DNA from 2 places in the Nocardioides sp. Soil796 genome. Region 2 is predicted to be linked to the other one. Evidence: riboswitches for the same ligand, from Rfam matches in the RefSeq annotation. Region 2 holds a riboswitch; the other holds the start of a gene.
What was found. A riboswitch is a leader RNA that binds a small molecule or an ion and turns the genes downstream of it on or off. The one in region 2 is predicted to bind cyclic di-AMP.

Region 1 (9,664 bases), on a different contig from region 2:
GAGCCCTTCATCGGCGCGCTGGTCACCATCGACCCGGAGTCCTTCCCGCACTGGGCGCTCGAGAACGGCAAGAGCGGGTCGATCGCCGACCTGGTCGACGACGAGGACCTCCGCGCCGCAGTTCAGTCAGCGGTCGACGACGCCAACAACGCCGTCTCCAAGGCCGAGTCGATCCGCAAGTTCACCATCCTGCCGATGGACTGGACCGAGGAGGACGGCCAGCTCACGCCGTCGCTCAAGCTGAAGCGCAACGTCGTCATGCGCGAGCACCGCGCCGACGTGGCCGCGCTCTACGGCCACTGATCCACACCCTTCGCGGTGCCTCCGGCCGACAGGTCGGGGGCACCGCGTTCATTTCAGGCGGGTCATTTCAGGCGGGTCACTTCTTGCCGATCTTGCGGGCCACCGCGACGCGCTCCAGGGCCGTGGGGTGGCTGCCGAACCAGAACTGCGACCACGCCGGTGGCGTCGGGTCGCACACCGCGCCCAGGCACAGCTCGCGTTGCAGGTCCACCATGGCCGAGGCCGGGGTGACCGCGAGTGCGTCCACGTCGGCGCGCATCTCGATCCTGCGACTGATCGTGTTCTCGACCGGGCTGACGAAGAAGGTCGCCAACGCCAGCAGCGCCAGCACGGTCGCCACGGCGCGGGGGTCGGCCAGTCCCTCGATGCCGGCCCGTCGGCGAAGGCCCGGTCGGCCCATGATCAGTCCGAGCAGGCCCACCCCGACCAGTGCGCCGAAGGCACCGAGCGCGGTGCCGACCAGCACGTCGTCGTGCTTGGCGTGGGCGAGCTCGTGGGCCACCACCGAGAGCACCTGCTCGTCGGGCTGGTGGTCGACCAGGTTGTCGTAGACCACCACGCGCCGGGTGCCGCCGAAGCCGGAGACATAGGCGTTCAGGGTCGTCGTACGACGCGAGGCGTCGGCGACCAGCACGTCGTCGACCGCGACACCCTCCTGGTCGGCCAGGGCCAGGATCTCCTGGCGCATGGGCCCGTCGGGCATCGACGAGAAGTCGTTGAACACAGGCTCGACCACCACGGGGTAGAGGAACGAACCGCCCAGGAGGAGGACGACGTAGATGCCGGCCACGACGGCGGGCCACCAGGTGCGCCAGCGCCGGACGCAGCCGAAGAGCACGAGCAGGGCGATCGAGGTGAACACGATCGCGAGGCCGAGCCCCTTGACCTGGTCGAGCGCCCAGCCGCCCAGCCCCTGCGTGGTGAGCCCGTAGTCCACACGGTGGTCGCGCAGGGCCACCGCGAAGGGCAGCGTCGCCAGCCGTCCGATGACGAGCACGGCAGCGGTGAGCCCGACGACCGTGACCGGCCACGGCCAGGACCGACGGCCCAGGAGCCGGGTGCCGAGCCGGGTGAAGCCGAGCACGCACGAGACCACGAGCGAGACGGCGAGCGACGACCAGCTCAGGATGCGCGACAGGCGCGCGAACTCCTCACCGCGCTCCAGCTGTGCCCTCGTGAGCACGTCGGTGGCCGGAACGGGATCGGGAGCGCCTCCCGGGACCGGCTGCCACGGCACGAGCACGGCCGCGACCAGCACGAAGAGCAACGCTCCGCCCACGGTCAGCACCCACAGTTGCCGACGGGTCACGAGGCTGGTCCGCTGCTCCCCCGCGATCACCGTGCCAGTCTCTCGAGCTCCCTGCGCCACCGTTGCACCAGTTCCTTCTCGCCGAATCCGTAGACCTGCTGGAGTGCAGCACCCACCGGTGCGCCGTCCGACACCTCGTCGTACAGCCTCAGCAGGTCCTGCTCGGAACCAGTCTGCGCCAGCAGCCGACAGGCCAGCCACGCGGCCTCGTACGACGCTCCGAGGTGGGTGGTGTGCGTGTCGAACTCGTTGCCCGCCGGCAGGTGCCGGGGTGCCCCGTCCCGGCGTACCTGCGCCAGGACCTGGCCCGCGGTGACTGACAGGGGCAGGGTGACGTCGCGCAGCGCCACGTAGTCGGCGAAGCCCTCGAGCAGCCACAGCGGCGTGTTCGACGCGGTCGCGGCGCCCGTGGCCACGTGCACGAGCTCGTGGGTGGTGACCACCTGGGCGCCGTTGCGTCGTAGCCCCGAGAAGACCTCCGGGTTCACGAAGACGTGCACCGGCGCCGACGGAGAGAGCGACCCGTCCACCGTGGTGGTCACCGCGGCGATCTCGGCGTACTCCCCCGGGTCGGCGGCCAGCACCTCGTCGAGTTGCTCGTCGGACTCCGGCACCACCATCACGAGCTTCTGTCGCCACGGCGGGAGGACCTTCCCGACCGCCCGCACCGCCACCCGGGCCTGCCGCGCGAACCGGTTGACGGGCTGGTCCCCCGCTGCCATCACGAGCGCCTGCGGAGTGCGGCTGACGTTGAGCGCGGTGGCAAGCCACAGGGGCGTACGGCGACCGCCGCCACCGACGTCGACAAGCACCGCGTGATCGCCCTCGCGCGCGAAGACGAACGTGACCTCGGCGTGGGCCTCACGCGGGTCGTAGCCGGCGAACCGCCAGGTGGTGTCCACCGCGGCGGCCCACTGTCCGTCCGGGAGTGTGGCGGTGAGAGCGGCATCCTCGTCGACGTAGCGGGCGGTGAAGCCGGCGACCCGGAGCTCCTCGGCGTTGTCGACCGCGGTCTCGGCCAGCTCGCCGGCGTCAGGGTGGAGTCGCGCCCTGTCACGCGCGCCGACCGCCGTCTGCAGGTCCGCCAGCGCCGCGGCGGCGAGGTCCTGGCGGGCCGACGGTGAGTCCAGGACCCGCGGCGTCTCGGCGTCGTCGTCCTGGCGGAGCCAGAAGACGAGCACGCCCACCACGAGGGCAAGCGAAAGGCCGGCCACCCACCAGAGTGGGCGACCGGCCTTCGATGCTGAGCTGTCGTTCAGGGTGGTGCCGATCAGCCCGGGCGGACTGCGCCGGAGTACGGCATGGAGAAGACGCCGGCGGTGGTGACGCCGCTGCCCGGGTTGGCCGCGTGCACGATCATGCCGTTGCCGATGTACATGCCGACGTGGCTGACCGGGCTGTAGTAGAACACCAGGTCGCCGGGCTGCAGGTCGCCCGAGGAGACGCTGGTGCCGGAGCCCATCTGGGCGCTCGAGGAGTGCGGCAGGCCGACGCCGGCCTGCGCCCACGCCATCATGGTCAGGCCGGAGCAGTCGAACGCGCTCGGGCCGGCTGCGCCGTAGACGTAGGCGTCGCCGACCTGGGCCATCGCGTAGTTCACGGCAGCGGCGGCACGGCCGGAGGCCGGCACGTTGGCGGGCAGACGCGTGGTGCCGCGGCTGGCCTCGGTGTCGAGCCGGGCCCGCTCCTCCTCCTCGAGCTTGCCGAGCAGCTCCTTGGCCTCGGCGAGCTTGGCGTCGGCCTCGTCCTTGTTCTCCTCGAGGTCGGCCTGGGCGTCGGCGAGCTCGTCGGCGCGCTCCTGGGTCGCCTCGCGGCGGATCTCCAGGGAGTCGGTCTCACGGGTGTAGTCCGCGACCGTGTCGGCCTGCACGTCGTTGTAGCTCGAGACCGTGTTGAGGTCGGAGAGGAACGCGTCGGGGCTGTTGGAGAGCACCAACTGGCCGGTCGTCGAGATGTCCTGGCCTTCGTACTGCGCGGCCACGGCGTCGCTGACCGTGCTGGTCATCGAGTCGACCTTGGCCTGCTGCTTCTTCTCGTCGGCCTTCAGGGCGGCGAGGTCGGCCTCGAGGTCGTCGAGCTTGAGCTTTGCGTCGTTGGAGCGCTCGGAGGCCTGCTCTGCCTGGTGGTAGAGCTTGTCGACGCGGGCCTTGACATCGTCGATGTCAGGCTCGGCGTTGCCCGGCGCTGCGGGGATGGCGGTGATGCCGATGACTGCAATGGCGCTGCTGGCCAGGCCAGCAAGAATGCGCTTCCGTCCGTGGTGCATGTAGCGGACGTACTCCCTCTTTGTCGACGCCTACCGGGTGAGCTGACGGGTTCGGGCACAAAGAAGCCCTACACACGCTCCACGGATCGCTCCGCCTTGCGTGTGATTCACCCCAGGGATACGTGGGTCCCCGGTTTCTCCGCCTCGGACTTCCCCGTCCTCGGCATCGAATTCGGCGTGGCACCCGAGCCGGTCCTGTTTGACCAACTGGTACGGGCACCTGAAGCAGCAAGATTAGACGTGGTTGCACTCCGCGGCAAACCCTCGGAGCGGATGTCGCGGGGTGTTTCATGCCACGGCGGCGCGCCGTGACGTGTCATGCGTCACACCAGCCCCACGCGAGGCAGCGTGGGAGCTGTCGGCTCGGCCGGGGCAGGCCGGGCGGGAGGCGGGCTCAGGCGGACTCGACCTCAGGACCGGCCAGCGGCGTCACCATGCGCAGCGGCGGCACCAGGCCCGAGTCGGCGAGTACGTCGAGGGCCCGCTGCTCGTCGTCGTCGAACGCCAGCTCGGGCGGCGGCCCGAGCAGCACGGTCACCACACAGTCGTGGCAGGCCAGGCCGCGGACTTCGCAGCTGTCACAGTCGATTCGCAAGGTCATGGGTGTCCTCGTCTCTCATCGGTCCGGGAGGGGAAGTTCCCGGCTGTGACGCACTCTGGCAGGGACCACCGACAACGGTCCGGGACCGCCGGACCACACACCGGGCAGCGGGCCGGTCGGCCCGACCGCGGGGCGGTCTCGGGGCTCAGCGGGCGAGGAGGGCCACGAGCGCCGACGAGGCCATCGGCTTGGCACCGGACCGGCGTACGTCGCCGGCGATCTCCCGGTCGGAGGAGACGACCACCACGACCCGTCCCTGGGGCTCGGCCGCGACGAGGTCGCGGATGACGTCGTCGGCGATGACGCCCTCGGGACTGAAGAGCACCTTGACGCCGCGGGGCGCGTTGACCGGGCCGCGCGAGGACTGCGCTGCCGCGTCGAACACGACGGTGGTGTCGACCCCGGTGCGCGCGATCAACGGCGCGAGCCCGTTGAGGAGGCGGATCCGCTGGGCCTCGAGCGTCGAGTCGGGCCAGGCCGTCTTGCTGACGTTGTAGCCGTCGATGATCAGCCGCGCCCGGGGCATGGCGAGGAACTGTTCGAGAAGCGCCGGGCTGGACGGGCCCAGCGAGCCGGCCGCGCTCGGCGTACGCGTGCCGGCGAGCGCGAGGTCGGCCTCGACGGCGTCCGCCGGAGAGCCGGTGACGGTCGGCAGGGCCAGCTCGCGGCGCAGTCCCTGGCCGGCATCGAGCAAGGTGTCGAGCAGGACCCGGGCACGGAGGGTGGCGGCGTCCTTGTCGGTGCGCACCTCGCGGCGGGCGGCCGACAACGTGGCCTGGAGCTCTTCGACCTGGGCGCGCAGGCGTCGGGACTCGGACTCGGCACTGGCCAGGCCGGCCTCCGCCTTGAGTCGCACCTCCTCGGCCAGCACGATCGCCTTCTCGGCATCGGCGCTGGTCGAGCGTCCGGAGGCCCGGGCCTCCCCCAGCTTGCGACGCAGGGACGCGTTCTCGGTCTTGAGCTCGGCGACCTGGTCCTTGTGCTCGGCCTTGAGCTGCTTGATGCGCCCCTCGGCCTGGTCGACCTTCGTCTGGAGCCGCTCGAGCTGGGCAGTGTCGACGGTGGCCTCACCGGTGACGGTGCGCGCACACGCGTCGGCGTACGAAGCCTCCCACCCCTCCGGACGCAGGAGCCACAGGAACGCCGCCAGCTCCACCGGGTCAGCCGCCTCGGGGGCGACACCGTCGCCGATCGCCTCCGCGAGGTCGGGCTGGGTGGCCGCGACCTGGGTGGAGAGGTGGCCGCGGAAGTCGTCGTCGGTCTCGAGGGCCGCCGCGATCTGGGTGCCGCCGAGCCGGGCCCGGCGGTTGGGGGCGAAGGACGCGACCTTGCGCAGGGAGGCCGGCAGCTCGCTCACCTTCGGCAGGGCGTCGGCGGCGAGGGAGAGCACGCGGGCGCGCACCGGCTCGGGCATCTGCCCGCCGGTCCGCTCCGCTGCGTCCGTCGCCATGGGTCAGTCCTTGGCCGGGTCCTCGGACACGGCCGCCTCGTTGCGGTCGATCAGCTCGATCGCGTCGTCGCGACCGCACCAGCGGCAGGACACCGACTCGACGGTCTCGGCCTTCACCTCGGTGCTCTCGACGACCGGCTCCCCGGACAGGTCGAAGTGCCAGTACTCCGCCGTACGGCGGGTGCGGGTCACGTCGAAGCGCGTCAGGTTGCCGCACCCACCACACCGCCAACGGTTGGTCGTGTCGGGAATCTGTGCGGTCACGGGGGCTCCTTCAGGGTTGCTTGACGAACATCCCCAGCCTATGGGGCGCGCCCTGCCGGGATTGTCGGTGCCCACATCTAGCGTCGGGGACATGAGCAATGCGGTTCAGGGTGCGCCTTCCCGATGGGAGGTGCAACGCAGTTTCGACGAGCTCGGCCGACCCCTCCGCGACATCACGTTCTGCGTGGTCGACCTCGAGACCACCGGGGGTTCGGCGGCGGCGGGTTCGATGATCACCGAGATCGGCGCGGTCAAGGTGCGCGGCGGCGAGATCCTCGGCGAGTTCCAGACCCTGGTGAACCCCCACGACACCATCCCGCCCTTCATCGCCGTGCTGACCGGCATCACCAACTCGATGGTCGCCGACGCTCCCCCGATCGAGTCCGCGCTGCCTGCGTTCCTCGAGTTCGCCGCCGGCTGCGTGCTGGTGGCCCACAACGCACCCTTCGACGTCGGGTTCCTCAAGCACTTCGCCGAGCAGCAACAACGCCCGTGGCCGCGCTTCGAGGTGCTCGACACCGCCAAGCTGGCCCGCCGGGTGATCACCCGGGACGACGCCCCCAACTGCAAGCTCTCCTCCCTGGCGGTGCTGTTCAACGCCGACACCACGCCCAACCACCGGGCACTCTCCGACGCCCGCGCGACCGTCGACGTGCTCCACGGGCTGATGGAGCGCCTGGGCGCCCTCGGCGTGCACACCCTCGAAGAGCTCCAGACCTTCTCCTCCCGGGTCAGCTCGGCGCAGCGCAAGAAGCGCCACCTCGCCGAGCGGCTCCCCCATGCACCGGGCGTCTACCTCTTCCGCGACGCCAGCGACCGGGTCCTCTACATCGGCACGTCCCGCGACCTGCGCACCCGTGTGCGTTCCTACTTCACGGCCTCCGAGACCCGCTCGCGCATGGGTGAGATGGTGCGGCTCGCCACCAAGGTCACCGGCATCGAGTGCGCCACCGTGCTCGAGGCCCAGGTCCGCGAGCTGCGCCTGATCGCCGAGCACAAGCCGACCTACAACCGCCGCTCGCGCTTTCCCGAGAAGGTGCACTTCCTCAAGCTCACCCGCGAAACGTGGCCGAGGCTGTCCCTGGTCCGCAAGGTGCTCGACGACGACGCCGACTACCTCGGACCCTTCTCGTCGCGGCAGACCGCCGAGCGCTCGTTGGCCGCCCTGCACGAGGCGTTCCCGATCCGCCAGTGCACCGACCGGCTCGGCGCCACCCCCACCCGCTCCCCCTGTGTGCTGGCCGAGATGGACCGTTGCCTCGCGCCCTGCGACGGCAGCACCGACGAGTCGGCGTACGCCGCCGTGGTCAGCAGGCTGCGCGACACACTGCTCCACGACCCCGACGAGGTCGTCGAGACGATCAACCAACGCATGGCCCAGCTCGCCGACGACGAGCGCTTCGAGGAGGCCGGGGTGCACCGCGACCGGTTGGCCTCGTTCCTCCGCGCCGCGGCCCGCACCCAGCGGCTCTCCGCCCTGTCCCGGTGCACCGAGGTGGTCGCGGCCCGCCGCGAGGACAACGGTCGCTGGTCGGTGCACGTGGTGCGCCACGGGCGCCTGGCGGCCGCCGGCGTGATCCCCGCCGGCACCGACGCCCACCAGTTCGTCGCCGACCTGAAGGCCTCCGCCGAGGCCGTCGCCGACGCACCCGGCCCGGTGCCCGCCGCCTCGGCCGAGGAGTCCGAGAAGGTGCTCACCTGGCTCGAGTCCGACGGCATCCGCCTGGTCGACGTCGACGGCGAATGGACCTGCCCGCTGCGTGGTGCGCGCCGCCACCTCGCCCTGCACGACGCGGTGAACCAGTCGCGGTTGTCCCTCGTGCCCTTCGACGACCGCCGCGACATCACGACCGTCCACCAGCCCGCCCGGTGACCCCGCATCCACCCTGAGTCGGTCCACGCCCGTCCGGGTCACCCGCTACCGTTGACCGTGTGATCACCGCCATCGTCTTCGTCCACGCCGACGTCTCCCGCATCCCCGAGGTCGCCGAGTCGATCGCCGCCCTCGAAGGGGTCAGCGAGGTCTACTCGGTCACCGGGGAGATCGACCTGATCGCCCTGGTGCGCGTGAAGAACCACGACGACGTCGCCGACGTCGTCGCCGATCGCCTCAACAAGGTCGACGGGGTCACCGCCACCGAGACGCACATCGCGTTCCGTGCCTACTCCCAGCACGACCTCGAGTCCGCGTTCTCCCTCGGCCTGGACTGACCGCAGCGGCTGCGGCCAGCAGCATCTCCCCACGTCGACCCGAGGACGCCGCTAGCCTTCGCCCATGGACTGGCTCTCCGACCACTGGCTCGACATCCTCGGGTGGGGTGGCAGCACACTGCTGGTCTTCTCCCTGATGCAGGCCCGCGTGCTGCGCTTCCGGGTGCTCAACCTGGTCGCCTGTCTCGTGCTGGCCGTGTTCAACGGGCTCCTGGAGATCTGGCCGATGCTCGCCATGAACATCGTGCTCAGCGTGATCAACCTCTGGTTCATCGTGAGGCTGGTCTCGGCGCGTGACGACGCCACAGTCTTCGAGGTGCTCGAGGTCCGGCCCGACGACGCGTACGTCGCCCACGTGCTGCGCGGCAACCGGGCCGACATCGTGAGGTTCCAGCCGGACTTCGACACTCCTGCGTCAGACGACACCGTCTTCCTCGTCCAGAAGGGCCAGGAGACCGTCGGCGTCGTGGTGCTGGCCGTCGACGCCGGCACCGCCCACGTGCGACTCGACTACGTGACGCCGCGATTCCGCGACTTCTCGCCCGGCCGGTTCGTGTGGCGCAGCAGCAGCCTGCTCCGCGACCGCGGCATCCGGCGCGTGGTCACCTCTCCCACCATGGTCGGCCCGTACTACGACAGGCTCGGCTTCACCCACGACGGCTCGTCGTACGCGCTCGACGTGTAGCCGGTCACTCCCCGGCCCGACGTACGACGAACGTCGGCGGCGTGGTCAGGCTGCGACCCACGACGCAGTAGCGCTCGGTGGCCGCGGCCAGCTTCGCGAGGAGCGCGTCGTCGGCGCTGGTCTCCAGCTCGGCGTCCACCACGACGTCGCAGACCCCGACGGGTGCGTCGCGGTCGAGGCCGAGGGTGCCCCGGGCGTCGAAGGTGCCGTCCACCCGCAGGTGGGCGCCGGCAATCTCCACGCCGTACGCCGTCGCGACGGCACGGAGCGTCACCCCGGCACACGCAAGAAGCGCTTCGAGCAACAGGTCGCCACTGCAGGCGTCGTCGCCGGTGCCACCGGTGGCCGGGTGCAGGCCGGCCCGGACCGGCCCGGCGAATCCCTCGACGGTGCAGGTGACCCCGTCGTCCCGGTAGTCAGCGACGGCCGACACCGGGGTGACGGCGTCGGACGGGTTCGTGCGGTAGCGCGCCTTGAGCGGCGCCTGCGCGGCTCGCAGTTCCTCGGCATCCATGCGTCCATGGGAGCACGGAAACGGCCCCGGAGGGGCGAAGTGTCGGGCTCAGGCCTCGGCG
Region 2 (9,664 bases):
GCCCGAATATCTGCAGTCCCTGGGATGGGTGGCGATCATCGGACCACTGCTCACCGTGATTCCGACTCTCCTACTGACCCGCAAATACCTCAAAGTCTGAGGTTCGTCGTCTAACGTCGAGGCGTTCACTTCCCCGAACGAAGGCTCTTACGGTGGTTCGCTCCTTCCCCAGCGACGACCGACACCGCTTGGTGGTCCTCGTGGCCGCAACCTTGATGGTGATCGGCATGATCTGCGCTCCGCTCGCGCATGCAGACGACGACAAGCTCAAGAAGAAGGAACGGCGGGTCAAGCAGGACATCAGTTCTGCGCACCAGGACCTCGACGAGTCGAGCGCGGCGCTGCGCAGGGCCGCCGCCCGACTGACCGCGGCGCGGGCACAGCTCACGTCGGCCCGCAACGAGCTCGCCGACACCCGTGGTCAGCTGACCACGGCACGCGTGAAGGACCGGGCCGCCCAGGCCGCCCTCGTGAAGGCGGTCGCCGATCTCGACGCCGCGAAGGCCGAGCTGGCCGACGGCCGTGAGGCTGTCGAGGGCCAGCGGGTGGTCGTCTCGAACCAGCTCGCCGACAACTACGAGTACGGCGACCCGCAGCTGCAGCAGGTCTCCTCGATCCTGCGTGCGGAGGACCTCGACGAGGTGAGCCGCACGCTCGAGACCACCAGCGCGGTGGTCGACGAGGAGAACGGCCAGCTCACCGACTTCACGGTCGCCGAGGTGCTGCTCAAGGTGAAGAAGGACAACCTCGCCGACAAGCGCGACTCCGTGAAGGAGCTGCGTGAGGCGGCCGCGGCCAACCTGCGTGTCAAGCAGGAGCTCGAGACGCGTGCCGAGCAGCAGGCCGCCTCCGTGCGCAGCCTGGTCGGCAAGCGGTCCAGCGCCCGGTCCGTCGCGTCCCGGGTGAAGGCGCGTGACCTGAAGGAGCTGGAGAAGCTCGAGCAGGAGCAGAACCGCATCGAGTCGATGCTCAAGGCGCGTGCCGCCGCGGCCGCGAAGAAGTCCGGCAACTCCGGCCCGCCCACCAGCTCCGGTGGCTACCTGAGCTACCCGGTCAATGGCCCGGTCACCTCGTCGTACGGCTATCGCGTGCACCCGATCTACGGCTACTACTCGCTCCACGACGGCACCGACTTCGGCGCCGGGTGCGGCCAGCCGCTGTACGCCGCCGCGGACGGCACCGTGATCGAGAGCTACTACCAGACCGCGTGGGGCAACCGACTGATCATCGACAACGGTCACGTGCGGGGCGTCGGTCTGGCCACGATCTACAACCACGCCACGTCCTACACCGTGGGCGTCGGCTCGCACGTCACCCGCGGCCAGGTGATCGGTTACGTCGGCACCACCGGTTGGTCGACCGGCTGCCACCTGCACTTCACGGTGATGGTCAACGGCTCGCCGACCGATCCGATGAACTGGATGTAACGCGGTTGCCCGCTCCTGAGAGACTGTCCCCATGGTCAAGGAGCAGGGCACGAAGGTGGTCGCGCAGAACAAGAAGGCGCGCCACGACTACCACATCGACACGACGTACGAAGCCGGCATGGTGCTGGTAGGCACCGAGGTGAAGTCCCTGCGCATGGGCCGGGCCTCGTTGGTCGACGGCTTCTGTGAGGTCGACAACGGCGAGGTGTGGTTGCACAACGTGCACATCCCGGAGTACTCCCAGGGCAACTGGACCAACCACGCCTCGCGACGCAAGCGCAAGCTGCTCCTCAACCGGATCGAGATCGACAAGATCGAGCGCCGGGTCAACGAGAAGGGCTTCACGGTGGTGCCGCTCTCGCTCTACTTCAAGGACGGCCGCGCGAAGGTCGAGATTGCCCTGGCCAAGGGCAAGAAGTCGTGGGACAAGCGCAACACCATCGCCGAGCGCCAGGCCAACCGTGAGAAGGAGATCGAGGTAGGCCGCCGGTTGAAGGGCATGGGATGAGCAGCGACCCCTCGGTGGTCGAGCAGGGCGAGGAACGAATCCGCCTCGAAGCCACCTGCACTCGTCTGGGCATCCCCGGCTTCTTCGACATCCACACGCACTTCCTGCCTCCGCAGGTGATGGCCAAGGTGCGGGCGGTCTTCGACTCCGCCGGCCCGTTGATCGGCCGGCCGTGGCCGCTGACCTACCGCGACGACGACGACGTGCTCGTCGAGACGCTGCGGTCGTTCGGCGTACGCCGCTTCTCGGCGCTGGCCTACGCGCACAAGCCGGACATGGCCGAGTTCCTCAACGAGTGGTCCGCCGGCTTCGCCGATCGGCACCCCGAGGCACTCCGGTGCGGCACCTTCTACCCGGAGCCGGGCGCGGCGGCCTACGTGCGCAAGCGGATCGAGGCCGGGGTGGAGCTGTTCAAGGTGCACGTGCAGGTGGGTGCCTTCCACGTCACCGATCCACTCCTCGACGAGGCGTGGGGCGTGCTGGCCGAGGCCCGGACGCCGATCGTGCTGCACGCCGGCTCGGGCCCGGTGCCCACCGAGTTCACCGGCCCCGGTCCGGTCGAGGAGCTCCTGCGGCGGCACCCCGACCTCGCCCTGGTGATGGCCCACATGGGCGCACCGGAGTACGCCGAGTTCCTCTCCATGGCCGAGCGCTACGACAACGTGCGTCTCGACACGACCATGGCGTTCACCGAGTTCTTCGAGGAGATGGGCGGCCCCTACCCGCCCGGGCTGCTGCCGCGGCTCGCGGACCTGGCCGACAAGGTGCTGCTCGGCTCTGACTTCCCCAACATCCCCTACCCCTACGCGCACCAGGTCGACGCGCTCGAGCGACTCGGTGAGCGACACCCCGGGCTGGGGGACGAGTGGCTGCGCCGGGTGCTGTGGCACAACGCCGCGGAGCTGATCGACGCAAACCCCATTGGGGAATGAACCGCACAGTCGATATGGTTGTGGGTAGTACAACTCAAGAGGGGCTGATCGGTTTCGACTTGGGACGTTAGTTCCAGGGGAAGCGGGTCGAGAAGCCAGCGTCATCTCGTAAACGATCGCTGGAAAACCATAGTTGCCAACTCAAACCGCAACGACTTCGCTCTCGCTGCCTGAGCAGTGATCGAAGGGTCAGACCGGGCATCTGCCTTCGTCCCGGAGCCTGACCTCATCTAGAAGGCTTGCTGATCAATCCGTGTCATGGCGGTTGATCGGGACTTTTCCGTGACTGGGCCTGTCGGCGACGTGTCTGTGCGAGCGCCGGGGCCGAGAAAAGCGACAACACGGACTGCACCCGGAGAAGACCTGGTTCGGCGCTCGAGGACGCGGGTTCGATTCCCGCCAGCTCCACCGTTCACCTCTTGACACCCACAACGTGGTGGATCGCAGGCACCCAGTGCCCGTGATCCACCACGTTGTGCATTTCTTTTCCCCATCGACGCAACGCATCGCCGTCGAGTTACGTCTGGAGCAGTGAGGGGTCGTCCACAATGGTCGGGCCCATCACACTCGGCTTCGCCTGACACGGGGAGATCCATGCGCATCGCCAGAATCGTCGTCCTGCTCGGGATGGTCGTCGGACTGTTCTCGCTGCCGGCCATGGCCTCCGCGGACGAGGCCGCCCTGGTCGCCACCACGACCACCCTCGCCGGGCCGGCCCGTTACGAGGGCCAGACCGTCGCGCTCGACGTGGCGGTCAAGGCCACCGGCGGCGCTCCGGTCGAGACCGGAGCGGTCACCGTCGATCGCCGGATCGGCGGGGTGTGGCAGCCGGTCGCGAACGCCGTGACAGGTGCCGACGGCCACGTCACCGTGCCGGCGACGATGAGCCGCACCGTCGCCGACAACGTCTTCCGGGCCCGCTACGCCGGTGACGCGACGTACGCCGCCTCCGCCTCGGCTGCCCGCACCATCACGTTGCTGCGCCGGGACAGCCGGATGGGCTTCTCCGCTCCGTTGCGGGTGGTGGACGAGACGTACGCCGCCTTCAAGGTGCTGTGGCGCACGCCCGGCGGCGTACCGATCCGCGGTTCGGTCCGCATCCAGCAGAAGGTCGGCACCCGCTGGGTGGCCCGCAAGACCGTCATCACCAACGCCGAAGGCAGGGGCGCCTGGAACTTCAAGGTCCGCACCGACAGCGCCTGGCGCGCGGTCGGGATCACCCGTTCGTGGGTGAAGGGTGCGATCAGCGGCACCCGCAAGGTCGACAACCGGCCGCCCGGCGTCCCGTTCACGATGCCCGCCGGCGCGCCGTACCCCCGGATCAAGCTCCCGGCCCAGCCACGGGCCACCCGCGCGGGCGCCGCGGTCACGATCAGCACCATCCCCGACGCCGTGTGGCGCCAGATGGTCGGCGTCACGTGGCACTCCGGCTGCCCGGTCGGGCGGTCCAGCCTGCGGCTGATCCGCGTCAACTACTGGGCGTACGACGGCTACCGCCGGCGCGGCGAGATCGTCGTGAACGCGCGCGTGGCCGGCAACGTCGGGGCGGCGTTCAAGGAGATGTACGACGGAAAGCACCCGATCCGGGCGATGTACCGCGTGGACCGGTTCGGCTGGAGTGACGCCGTGCGTGGCGGCGACGACCACAAGTCCATGGCGGCCGGCAACACCTCGGCGTTCAACTGCCGCAGCGTGGTCAACAACCCGGGGGTGCGCTCCCCGCACTCCTACGGCACCGCCGTCGACGTCAACACCTGGGAAAACCCCTACCGTTCGCGCACCGGGCTGGTGCCGAACTCGTGGTGGCAGTACCACCCGCACCCGCGGGTCTCGTGGCGCAGCTCGACCCACCCCGTCGTCCAGCTCATGCGCCGCCACAACCTGCGCTGGACCTACGGCAATGACGACACCCAGCACTTCGACGCCTACTCCTCGTCGGGCCGGATTGCTCCGCGTTGTGTGGGCGAATGTCACTGATTTGAGGCTTTTGTGGCACTAGATTCCTGCCATGATCGCGTTCCTGCTTGCTGGGCTCATCCTCGGAGTGCTCGCCCGCACGTTGGCCGGTGGCATCCGTGACCCCCAGGTCATGCTGACCGTTCCGGTGGGTGTCGCGGGTGCCGTCGTCGGCGGAGTCGGCGCCAACGTCCTGCGGGGCGAGGACTGGAACCACCTCGACGTGTGGGGCTTCGTCGCCGCCTGCGTGGTGGCGCTGATCGTCCTCGGCCTGCTCGAGGGCGGCGTGGGCCGCAGGCGGTGAGCTGCGTCTTCTGCGCGATCGTGGCGGGGGAGACCCCTGCCGAGGTCGTGCTCGAGACCAGCGACCTGCTCGCCTTCCTCGACCAGCGGCCGGTGTTCAAGGGCCACATGCTGCTGGTGCCGAAGGAGCACGTCGTGACCCTGCCCGACCTGCCGGCCCGGTTGCGCGCCCCGTTCCTCGAGGCCGGACAGCGGCTGGCCACCGCGGTCGTCGAAGGACTCGGTGCCCAGGGCAGTTTCGTCGCGATCAACAACGTGGTCTCGCAGTCCGTGCCGCACCTGCACCTCCACGTCGTACCCCGCACCAAGGGTGACGGCCTGCGCGGCTTCTTCTGGCCGCGCACGAAGTACGCCGACGACGAGCCGGGGGAGTACGCCGAGAGGCTGCGCGAGGCCCTGTCCTAAGGTGGTCCCGGCAACCTCGACCGCCAGTTCCGGCCGGTCGGGCATCACGCATTGACTAGTCACAGGAGTGGGCATGGGTCGGTTTGACGGACGGGTGGCAGTGGTCACCGGGGCCGCACGCGGCATCGGATTCGCCACCGCGAAGCGGTTCGCCGCAGAGGGCGCCGCGGTCGCCATCATCGACCTCGACGAGGCCGCCGCGAGCGAGGCGGCCGGCAAGCTCGGCGAGGGCGTGAAGTCCGTCGGCATCGGTGCCGACGTCAGCAACGCCGAGTCCGTCGAGGCAGCGGTCGAGCGGGTCGTCACCGAGCTCGGCGGCATCCACATCCTGGTCAACAATGCCGGCATCACCCGTGACAACCTGCTGTTCAAGATGACCGAGCAGGACTGGGACCTGGTCATGGGCGTCCACCTCAAGGGTGCGTTCCTGATGACCAAGGCCGCGCAGAAGCACTTCGTGGAGCAGAAGTACGGCAAGATCGTGAACCTCTCGAGCGTCTCCGCGCTCGGCAACAGGGGCCAGGCGAACTACTCGGCGGCCAAGATGGGCGTGCAGGGCTTCACCCGCACCTTGGGCATCGAGCTCGGCCCGTTCGGCATCAACGCCAACGCCATCGCCCCCGGCTTCATCGCCACCGAGATGACCGACGCCACCGCCGCGCGGGTCAAGATGAGCGTCGAGGACTTCCGGGCCGCCGCTGCCGAGCAGAACCCGGTGCGCCGGGTCGGGTTCCCCGAGGACATCGCCGCCGCGGCCGCGTTCCTGGCCAGCGACGAGGCGTCGTACATCACCGGCCAGACGCTGTACGTCGACGGCGGCGCCAAACTGGGCTGACTTGGGGGTTTGTCACATTTCGGGGACTTCCGGGGGCGGTGGCGCTTACCCTCAAGGCGCACAACTTCACACACCGCTCCCGGACAACGCCGAGTCCTGCCCCGTTCAGGGAGCGTCCCGTGACCCGGAAACAGGGGCAGGAGTGGGGGACCCACAGGTTCCACGCGAGGTCGGTCGAGAGGCCGTCCCGCTCGGGGTGAAGTCATCATGCGATGGCAGGACACTTTCCAGTCCCAACCCGACAGCTCACCTCACAGGCGTGGGAAAGGAAACCCTCCATGCCTGCCCTCTTCAGCGTGCGCAGACCGCGCACGACCGCCCGACTGCGCGCACTCCTGGTGCTGCCGCTGATGACCCTGTCGATGCTGGTGGCCGGCACCATGGCCGACGCTCCGAGCGCCGAGGCAGCGTCACTGACCCGCGCCGAGCGCGTGCAGATCGGCTACAACGTCGCCACCAACCAGATCGGCGACCCCTACCGCTACGGCGCCGCCGGGCCAGGGGCGTTCGACTGCTCCGGGCTGCTCTACTACAGCTACCGCAAGGCCGGCTTCGCGGGCATGCCGCGTACGTCGAGCGCGCAGTACGCCTTCGTCCGCCACATCGCCAAGCGGTACCTGCGCCGCGGCGACTTCGTGTTCTTCCACGACGGTGGCCGGGTCTACCATGCTGCGGTCTTCGTGGGGCGCAAGGACGGCAAGGTCATCATCCTGAGCGCACCGCGAAGCGGCACCCGGGTCCGTCGCGAGCTCGCGTGGACCACCTCGTTCTACGCCGGCACCCTGCGTGGCCGGTGATCAGGGACACCTGAGTTCCACGAGGGCGCGCCTCCCCGGAATCCGGGAGCCGCGCCCTCACACTTTGAAACTGAATCAATGTTGTAGACGATCGGAGAATTTCGTGCGCCGTGTCCACCCCTCCCTGACTACCGGCCTTGCTGCCGCCCTGGCGCTGAGCCTCACGCTCACCGCCTGCGGAGGAGATGACAAGGACGACAAGGACGCCAAGGATCCGAAGGGCACCGCCAATGCCGAGGTCCTCGAGAGCACCTGGCCGCTCACCGGCGAGAAGGTCTCGGGTGACGCGTCCTCGAGCAAGAAGCACCCGGTCTACGTCGTCAAGATCGACAACACCGGCAGCAGTGCGCCCCAGATCGGGCTCGGTTCGGCCGACATGGTCGTGGAGGAGCTGGTCGAGGGCGGCAGCACGCGCCTGGCGTCGTTCTTCTACTCCAAGGTCCCCGACAACGTCGGCCCGGTGCGCTCGATGCGTGCCTCCGACATCGGCATCGTGTCGCCGGTCGACGGCGAGATGGTGACCAGCGGTGCGGCCGGTGTCACCATCAGCCGGATCACCCAGGCGGGCATCAAGTTCCACCAGGAGGGTGCCACCGGTTTCTACCGCGACTCCGGGCGCTCCGCGCCGTACAACCTGTTCGTCGACCTGGCCAAGCTCGCCAAGGAAGGGTCGAAGGGCGAGGAGAAGCGGCCCGACGACTACCTGCCGTGGGGCGAGGAGAAGGACCTGCCCAAGGGTCAGCCCGCCACGTCGGTCGCCGCGTCGTTCTCCGCCGGCCACACCACGAACTGGGCGTTCGAGGGCGGCAAGTACCACAACCAGAACACCAACGCCGCCGACGGTGACGAGTTCCTGGCCGACACCGTGCTCGTGCTCAAGGTGCAGGTCGGCGACGCCGGCTACACCGACCCGGCAGGCAACTTCGTGCCCGAGACCAAGTTCCACGGCAAGGGCGAGGCGGTCGTGTTCCACAAGGGCAAGGCCGTGCGCGGCACGTGGAGCAAGAACAAGGCCGAGAGCGCGCTGACCCTGAAGACGAAGGCGGGCGACCTGAAGATTCCCGCCGGTCACGTCTGGATCGAGCTGGTCCCGACCGATGGTGGCAACGTCACCTTCAAGTAGGCACAGCCTTTCGGCGCCCTGGTCGAGCGGCCCCTTCGGGGGTCACTCCGCCAGGGCGCTGCTGCTTCCGGTGACCGGGTCGACGAACTCGACGCCCTGGTCGACCAGGGAGCGCAGGCCCATCAGCATGAACCCGATCGCGGCCTCGACCCGGGCACTGGCCTCCTCGGGGTCCTCGGCGGCCGCGACGCCTTCGCCGGCGCTGCTCAGGGCGCCGAAGAAGATGCGGCTGAAGGTGTCGATCATCGGCTGCTCGAGGTCCCAGGGGCCTGCCGAGAGCACGTTGTTGACCACGTCGAGCACGATCGCGAACGACGAGCGCTCCTCCTGCTCGCGGAAGCGCTCGTAGCCCAGGATGGCGGGTCCCTCCTGGATCACCACCCGGCGGTACGTCGGGTCCTGGACCACCGAGAGGAACGCGCGCAGGCCCTCCGCGGCCTTCTCCCACGGGTCCTTCACGCCCTTGACCGCCTTGGAGATGCTGGCCGCGGCCTCCGCCTCGATGCGCTCGAAGACCGCCTCGAAGACCGCCTGCTTTCCGCTGTAGTGGTGGTAGAGCGCGCCCTTGGTGACCTTGGCCTCGGCCACGATGGCGTCCAGGGACGTGCCGCCGTACCCGTGCTCGGTGAACAGCTCGCTGGCCGCCTCGACCAGGGCCCGCTTGGTGCTGGAGGAGTACTGCTGGCGCCGGGTGGCGCCGGGCAGGTCCGGAAGGGTCGGGAGGCTCGGGATCAGACGCTTCGCTGCGGACTTGCTCATCTGCTCAGCATAGGGCGGCGCGACCGGGACCCTGTGGCCGAGGTCACGGCGTGGTCGGTTTGCGTGCCGAAGGTCGGTTACATACTCTTGGTACGTACCGCCGGTACGTGAAAACGAAAGGAGCTTGACCATGACCTGGGAAGCCTTTCACCACCGTGGGGACGTCCTCCACCGTGTGTTCGACGAAGTACGTGTGCGCCGCGACGGTGTCCTCCCGATGGACCTGCCGGGCGTTGCCGAGACCTTCCGTGACGAGCTCGACCTGCTGGGCGCACTCCAGCTCCGCTGGTCGAGCCGCCTGAGCGGCAAGATCGAGCGCGAGCTATCCAACCAGCCGATGGACCTCGAGGCAGCCGTGATCGCCGCCTGGCGTGCCACGGCCGACGAACTGCCCGGGATCCGCGAGATCCAGGACCACTACCGCTCCGAGCCGGTCGACACGGCGATGTCGCAGGCGATGGCCAAGGCCGCCGCCAAGGAGCGTCAGCTCCTCGCCGTGATGGCCGGACGCGTCTCCGCCCTGGAGGTGGACGAGCACGGCGCCCGCGTGGGTGCCGCGATCGAGGCCGCCGCCCGCGACGGCTACCAGCTGCCCGAACCCGACCCGACTCCCGGGAAC

Region 1: another riboswitch for cyclic di-AMP. It lies ahead of ASH02_RS09030 (C40 family peptidase); the one in region 2 lies ahead of ASH02_RS05730 (C40 family peptidase).

What each region holds. Positions count from the first base shown of each region.
Region 1 covers NZ_LMSQ01000017.1:409,626-419,289, reverse strand. Annotated here, with positions in the region: gene ASH02_RS09045 (AMP-dependent synthetase/ligase) at 1-303, shown strand, start outside; gene ASH02_RS09040 (M48 family metallopeptidase) at 380-1,642, opposite strand; gene ASH02_RS09035 (hypothetical protein) at 1,639-2,826, opposite strand; gene ASH02_RS09030 (C40 family peptidase) at 2,883-3,878, opposite strand; cyclic di-AMP (ydaO/yuaA leader) riboswitch at 3,890-4,066, opposite strand; gene ASH02_RS09025 (hypothetical protein) at 4,273-4,479, opposite strand; gene ASH02_RS09020 (NYN domain-containing protein) at 4,625-5,929, opposite strand; gene ASH02_RS09015 (hypothetical protein) at 5,933-6,193, opposite strand; gene ASH02_RS09010 (DEDD exonuclease domain-containing protein) at 6,285-8,066, shown strand; gene ASH02_RS09005 (Lrp/AsnC family transcriptional regulator) at 8,126-8,404, shown strand; gene ASH02_RS09000 (YgjV family protein) at 8,469-9,089, shown strand; gene ASH02_RS08995 (OsmC family protein) at 9,094-9,603, opposite strand; gene trpD (anthranilate phosphoribosyltransferase) at 9,652-9,664, opposite strand, start outside.
Region 2 covers NZ_LMSQ01000015.1:35,930-45,593, reverse strand. Annotated here, with positions in the region: gene ftsX (permease-like cell division protein FtsX) at 1-100, shown strand, start outside; gene ASH02_RS05765 (M23 family metallopeptidase) at 201-1,427, shown strand; gene smpB (SsrA-binding protein SmpB) at 1,459-1,935, shown strand; gene ASH02_RS05755 (amidohydrolase family protein) at 1,932-2,867, shown strand; RNA gene ssrA (transfer-messenger RNA) at 2,908-3,278, shown strand; gene ASH02_RS05750 (M15 family metallopeptidase) at 3,462-4,844, shown strand; gene ASH02_RS05745 (hypothetical protein) at 4,876-5,127, shown strand; gene ASH02_RS05740 (HIT family protein) at 5,124-5,531, shown strand; gene ASH02_RS05735 (SDR family NAD(P)-dependent oxidoreductase) at 5,605-6,366, shown strand; cyclic di-AMP (ydaO/yuaA leader) riboswitch at 6,472-6,641, shown strand; gene ASH02_RS05730 (C40 family peptidase) at 6,645-7,163, shown strand; gene ASH02_RS05725 (DUF3048 domain-containing protein) at 7,267-8,286, shown strand; gene ASH02_RS05720 (TetR/AcrR family transcriptional regulator) at 8,329-9,045, opposite strand; gene ASH02_RS05715 (hypothetical protein) at 9,176-9,664, shown strand, end outside.